Linked DNA regions of Silvibacterium dinghuense. Each later gene encodes a partner of the first gene's protein in a complex. Links are inferred from orthologs where the notes say so. Each region holds a gene or a part of one and is shown on either strand. Other genes may lie near its edges.

Region 1 (3,178 bases):
GGCCCGGTCCATCCCCTGCTCTGCGAGGCAAAGGGCGACGCTTTTTTTCATGGCGGGGAAATCGCGCAGGCGGAGCAGCAGTACCGGCTCGCGGGGAGAGATACGGATCTGTCCCCGTTGGCAGCCTGCAAGCTGGGCGCCTGCGAGGTGCAGCTGGGCAAGGCCGAGAATGGCCTGGCGAGAATCGAAGCGGCCGTCGAACGCGAACCGCAGACGGCAGAACTTTATGACATATGGGTCGCGGCAGCGATGCTCGCCGGGGATATCCGCACGGCAGCCCAGGTGGCCCGGCAGCGGCTGCGGATCGGCCAGCCCTCCGTTCACAGTTTTGTATTGGCAGCGGGGTTACAGGCGCGCCTGGAAGACTGGCGCCGCGCAGTCTCTATCCTGGAGGACGGCATCGGACACTACCCCAACGATGCCGGACTACGCCGGGAGTGGAAGATCGCTATGAAGAGGGGAAATATCGGAGGATAGGCCGCGCAACGGACTTTCCGGCGCCGAGGGGATGCGCGGCGCCGTTGCGCGAAGGCCTAGGCGTGATGGTGATGGCGGTGATGACGGCGATGATGGTGCGGAGCGGCGAAGGCCGAACCCGAAACCACCAGCAGAAGAGCGAACACAACAAACTTTTTCATGCGCTCATCGTAGCAACAAAGCAGGCCACAGGCTGTGGAAGGTTCCTTCCGCGTTACCATCCGGTGCGCAAGTCTTGCAGCCTGACGCAAGTCCGCTGCATGAAACCGGGTCCATGAAGCCTCCATTCACAAAGGCATAAAATAGAGACCAGCGGCGCAAGGCCGCATGGAGAGCCATGACCCAGTCGACGACGCAGGCCGCGGGACCAGTTTCTGGCCCGGCTTCGGGAATCAGCCACAAGCGCTATTTCTTTGAAAAATTTGGCATTACCGAGCGCCTGCTGGAACGCTGCCTGGGTGAGGCGCTCTCTGCCGGGGGAGACTATGCGGATCTCTACTTCGAGTCCGTCTCCTCGACCTCCATTGGCATCGATGAATCGATTGTGAAATCTGCCAGCCAGGGCGTCAGCGCCGGCTGCGGCATCCGCGTGCTCAGCGGCGAGCGCACCGGCTACGCCTATACCGATGAGCTTTCCACCGAGAAACTCCTGCACGCCGCCCGCACCGCGGCGCTGATCGCCAGCGGCCCGGCCAAACAACCGGTGGTCGGCTTTCAGGAGACCAAGGCACCCAGCCTCTACCCGGCTCCGGCGCTCGATCTCGACTCCGATCTTTCCAAGAAGCTCGAACTGGTAAACCGTGCCGACAAGGCCGCCCGCGCCTTCGATCCGCGCATCACGCAGGTCCGCGCCAGCTATGCCGACGAGCTGCGCCGCATCCTCATCGCAGCCTCCGATGGCACCTTCGCCAGCGACACCCAGCCGCTGGCCCGGCTGAACGTCTTCGTCCTGGCCAAGGAGGCGGAACGCACGGCACGTGGAACCTCGGGTGGTGGAGGACGTGTCGAAATCGACTTCTTCGAGACAGAAAAGACACCTGAGCACTTTGCCCGCGAAGCGGCCCGGCAAGCCATCCTGCAACTGAACGCGGTAGCCGCTCCGGCAGGCGAGATGAAAGTGGTTCTGGGCCCGGGCTGGCCCGGCGTGCTGCTGCACGAGGCCGTCGGCCACGGGCTCGAAGCGGACTTCAACCGCAAGAAGACTTCGGCATTCGCCGGACTCATCGGGCGCGAGGTCGCCAGCTCGAAGGTCACCGTGGTCGACAACGGCACCATGCCCAACCGCCGCGGCTCGCTCAACGTGGACGACGAGGGCTCGGCCACGCAGGAGACGGTGCTCATCGAAAACGGCATTCTCAAGGGCTACCTGAGCGACAAGCTCTCCTCGCGCCTGATGAACATGCCGCACACCGGCAACGGCCGCCGCGAGAGCTATCAGCAGATCCCCATGCCGCGCATGACCAACACCTACATGCTGGCCGGCGAGGACGCGCCGGAAGACATCATCCGCAGCGTGAAGCGCGGTCTCTACGCGGTGAACTTCGGCGGCGGCTCGGTCGATATCACCAGCGGCAAGTTTGTCTTCTCGGCCAGCGAGGCCTATCTCATCGAAGACGGCAGGATCACCGCACCGGTGCGCGACGCCACGCTGATCGGCAACGGGCCGGAGGCGCTGAAGTACGTGTCGATGGTCGGGCATGATTTAGAGCTGGACGAGGGCGTCGGCACCTGCGGCAAAGACGGCCAGAGCGTGCCGGTCGGCGTCGGTATGCCGACGGTCAAGCTGGATCGCATGACCGTGGGCGGCACGGGACGATAGTTCCTAGAGGAAAAGATAAATCGGGAGACCCACCCATGACCGAAGCTGGTCATGGGTGGGTCTCCCTCATCACTCTCACTCATGCCCACATCGTGGTGCTCCATTCAAGCCATTTTCTTCTCCGTAACCGGGAAAAGCCCCGGGACGGTAAAATAGAAGCACGGTTTCTTCGCATCTCTGCGAGCACTCTTTACCGGAAGATTTGGATGCCCTTGACTGACACTGTCCTGAACACGAAGCTCCAGACGGCGGCCCGCGAGGCCGGCCTGGTTGTTCTTTCCACCGAAACCGGCGCCGACTTTCACAAGCGCCCCACGGCACGCTATCGTCTGGCCGCTACCCCCGATGCCGATCCCAAGCAGACCCTGACGCTCGAGCTGAGCGAGGACTTCGATTTCGACAAGCCGGCCCTGCTGCCCGAGCTGACCCAGCACCTCAAGGAAGAGGCGCGCCGCCTGCAGAATCCGCGTCCCGATGTCTACGTCACCCAGTACGGCGTCCCGGTCCAGCTCACTGCCTTCCAGTGGCCCTTCCACCAGTCCACCTCGGGTGCGGACAGCTACATCGTCCACGGCACGCTTCACCTCGAAGACGGCACCGATTCCCCGCTGCATGCGAAGATCGCAGCCGCCGTAACGGTCACCTTCGCCGAAGTGCTGACGGCGATGGAGCAGCCCTACGCCGAGAGCTTCCTCTACAACGCCATCCGCAAGACGCTCGACCAGGGCCAGCTGGAGCTGCTCAAGAGCGGCAACCGCCAGCCGGTGCCGGTGACCACGCGCTACTACTCGCGCTGGAAGAAGACCTTTGTCTTTACCGACACCACCGAGCAGGAACGCGCCAACTTCCTGCTGCTCAAGGTCTACTGGCTCTCCGGCGTGC
Region 2 (3,296 bases), on another replicon or contig:
GCGAACGCGAAGAGCATGCCCACCGGCATCGCCAGCGTACACGGCGAGGGCGCAGAGGCTGCGGCCGATATCCGCGACGTGCGCTCGCCGGAAACCTACATCGGCTATGCGCGCTCGGAGAACTTCGTCTCGCCTGGCGGTCTCAGGCAGGATTCCGACCGGACCTACCCGGAGCCGAAGCACCTGGACCGCAATGACTGGGGGCTGATCGGTGAATGGACAGACCATCCGCAGGCCGCCGTGCTCAGGTCGGCAGGTGGAAAGATCGTCTTCCGCTTCCACGCGCGCGACCTGCACCTGGTGCTCGCGCCCGGAGCGGACGGCAAGCCGGTGCGCTTCAAAGTGACGATCGACGGGCAGGCCCCGGGCGAGAATCACGGCACGGATACGGACGCGCAGGGCAACGGCGTCGTGACCGAAGACCGGCTTTACCAGCTCGTCCGGCAGAGAGGACCGGTCGAAGACCATACCTTCACCATCGAGTTCGAGGATGCGGGTGTGCAGGCGTTTTCGTTCACGTTCGGATAAAAAGAAGCAGGAATGAACGTCTTATTTATCTGCAGCCGCAACCGGCTGCGAAGTCCAACGGCAGAAGAGCTGTTCTCGGCCTATCCGGGTATCGAGACAGCCTCTGCCGGAACCAATCCCGATGCCGAGAACCTGGTTTCAGCCGATCTGGTCGAGTGGGCCGACCTTATCTTTGCCATGGAAGCCGTGCATAAACGCAGGCTGAATGCGAAGTTTGGCCCACTGCTCAAAACCCGCCGGATCGTCGTGCTCAGCATTCCCGACAAGTACGACTACATGGACGAAGCACTGGTGACGCTGCTCAAGCAGAAGGTGTCCTCGTACCTGTGATGTGATTGTCGAATCTCGCGCGCAGTAAGATAGACGGGATGCCAACTGCCGTATCCGCCAGCCTTGAACAGATTGCCACCGAGATTGTCCGCCAGGCCCAGAAGGCCGGCGCCTCCGATGCCGAAGTGACCGTGCGGGAGGGCGATGAGTTCTCTGTCTCAGTACGCATGGGCGAGGTGGAGACGCTCAAGGAAGCTGGCTCGCGCGGCGTGGGACTGCGCGTGCTGGTAGCCTCCGACAACGGCTACCGCACCGCCAGCACCTCGACCAGCGACTTCACTCCCGAGGGCATTGCCCATCTGGTGAACGGCGCACTGGCGCTGGCGAAAGTGAGCTCCGAGGACCCCTTTGCCGGGCTCGCCGAAGCCTCCGAATTCGGATCGCTCCCGGACGACCTCGAGCTCTTCCACGAGGATGTCTATGAGCTGCCGACGGCCGAGCGCATCGCCTATGCGCGGCGGGCCGAAGCGGCTTCGCTGGCCGTCGACACGCGCATCACCAACTCGGCAGGAGGGAGCTTCGACGCCGGAACCGGGCGCAAGGCCTTCGCCAACTCGCGCGGCTTTTCAGGCGAATACCGCGCCTCGTCGTGCTCCATCTCCTGTAGCCCGATTGCTACCGGCAGCGCAGGCGAGATGCAGCGCGACTACTGGTACACCTATGCCCGCTCCCTCAACGGCCTGGAGACACCGGAATCTGTCGGCGAGACGGCCGCGCGGCGAACGCTGCGCCGGCTCGACGGCCGCCGCGTGAAGACGCAACAAGTGCCGATTGTCTTTTCGCCCGAAGTGGCACGGGGACTGATCGGGGCCATCTTCGATGCGGCCAGCGGCGATGCCATCTATCGCGGAGCCTCGTTCTTTACCGGCATGCTGGGCGAACAGGTCGCGGCGGAGTCGGTCACGGTCGTTGACGACGGAACCATCGTCGGTGGCTTCGGAACTTCCCCCTTCGATGGCGAGGGGCTGCCTTCGCGGCGAACAGTGCTGGTAGAAAACGGCGTGCTCAAACACTACATGCTGAACACCTACACGGGGCGCAAGCTGGGCATGAAGAGCACCGGTTCGGCCTCGCGCGGCCTTGCAGGCAATCCCGGCACCGGGCACGGCAATCTTTTCCTCGAAGCCGGATCGCTGACGCCGGATGCATTGCTCAAGGACATCCCCACCGGCCTCTACGTGACGGAACTGATCGGCCAGGGCGTAAACATGGTCACCGGCGACTACTCACGCGGCGCATCCGGTCTCTGGATCGAGAACGGCGAGCTGACTTTCCCGGTGCAGGAGATCACCATCGCCGGGAACCTCAAGGAGATGTTCCGCAACATCACCGCCATCGGCAGCGACCTGGTCTTTCGCGGATCGGTGGCTTCGCCCACGCTGCGCATCGACGGCATGACCATCGCCGGAGAGTAGCGATGCTGGCGCAACAGCTGAATTTCGAGGCGCGCGACCCACAGTGGCAGAGGATTCCGGAAGCCGCAGGCGTCTTCGCGCTCTTCGGTGCGGATGAGCGGGCAGAGCCATACCTGAGCCGGACGCCGAATCTCCGGCGGCGGCTGCGCAGACTGCTGGACCCGAAGCCGGAGCAATCGAAGCGGCTGCGTCTGGCCGAGGCCGTACGACGGATCGAATACTGCGTCACCGGCTCGGATTTCGAATCGTGGCTGGTGCTCTACCGTGCCTCGTTTGCAACCTTCGGCGACCGGGCGCGGAAGCGGCTGAAACTGCGGCCGCCGATCTTTCTCCGCATGGCGATGGAGAACGCCTACCCGCGGGTTTACGTGACCAACCGCATCACCAAAGGCGCGGGCGACAATCTTTTCGGACCGTTTCCTTCCAGGAATTCTGCCGAAACGGCGCTCGAAGCGATGCTCAACCTCTTCCTGCTGCGCCGCTGCACCGATGAGCTTCATCCCGATCCGGCCTTTCCCGGCTGCGTGTATTCGGAGATGAAGAAGTGCCTCGCGCCGTGCTTCCAGGGCTGCACCGATGCCCGCTATGCGGAAGAGTCAGCCGCCGTGCGGGATTATCTGGCTACGCGTGGCGAAAGCCTGAGGAAAAAGCTCGAGGCTGAACGGGATACCGCCTCGGCCAAGCTGGATTTCGAGCGGGCGGCGGAACTCCATAGCAGGGTGACGAAGGCAGAAGCGGCCGCGGCATGGATACCGGCTGTGGTGCACCCGCTGGCGAAACTACGGGCACTGGTCATCCAGCCCTTTCTGGACGGAGAGGCGGAACAGGTAGCGTTGTTTCTGCTCGAAAAGGGCTGCCTGGCCGGGCCGGTGCCCTATTCGGTCGCCGGGATGCGCCACCAGAACGAGCAGTCCGGCTCCTCTTCGCTCTTCGCGCAGCCGATGGCGCTGCAGGCCGTTCCCCTGGGCGAAAGCGGCGGGGCGGCGGTTCAGCTAGCCTCCCGCGATGTATTGGAGGAGCGGC

The links.
Region 2: the proteins of tldD (region 1) and ESZ00_RS03905 are in contact, whole or in part, in a solved structure (PDB 5NJ9), measured with the Escherichia coli proteins. The link is inferred for Silvibacterium dinghuense from one-to-one orthologs.

Annotation. Positions count from the first base shown.
Region 1 is NZ_SDMK01000005.1:121,535-124,712, forward strand. The notes cover bases 197-3,055. They hold tldD (metalloprotease TldD), read left to right. Parts: upstream 197-814; coding sequence 815-2,296; downstream 2,297-3,055. Other genes in these bases: ESZ00_RS18305 (TPR domain-containing glycosyltransferase), read left to right, coding at 197-477; ESZ00_RS18315 (hypothetical protein), read left to right, coding at 2,509-3,055. Also shown: more of ESZ00_RS18305, read left to right, coding at 1-196; more of ESZ00_RS18315, read left to right, coding at 3,056-3,178. UniProt on the Escherichia coli protein: Metalloprotease involved in CcdA degradation. Suppresses the inhibitory activity of the carbon storage regulator (CsrA).
Region 2 is NZ_SDMK01000001.1:993,164-996,459, forward strand. What follows is about bases 108-3,084. They hold ESZ00_RS03905 (TldD/PmbA family protein), read left to right. Parts: upstream 108-896; coding sequence 897-2,273; downstream 2,274-3,084. Other genes in these bases: ESZ00_RS03895 (thioredoxin family protein), read left to right, coding at 108-528; ESZ00_RS03900 (low molecular weight protein tyrosine phosphatase family protein), read left to right, coding at 541-858; ESZ00_RS03910 (UvrB/UvrC motif-containing protein), read left to right, coding at 2,276-3,084. Also shown: more of ESZ00_RS03895, read left to right, coding at 1-107; more of ESZ00_RS03910, read left to right, coding at 3,085-3,296.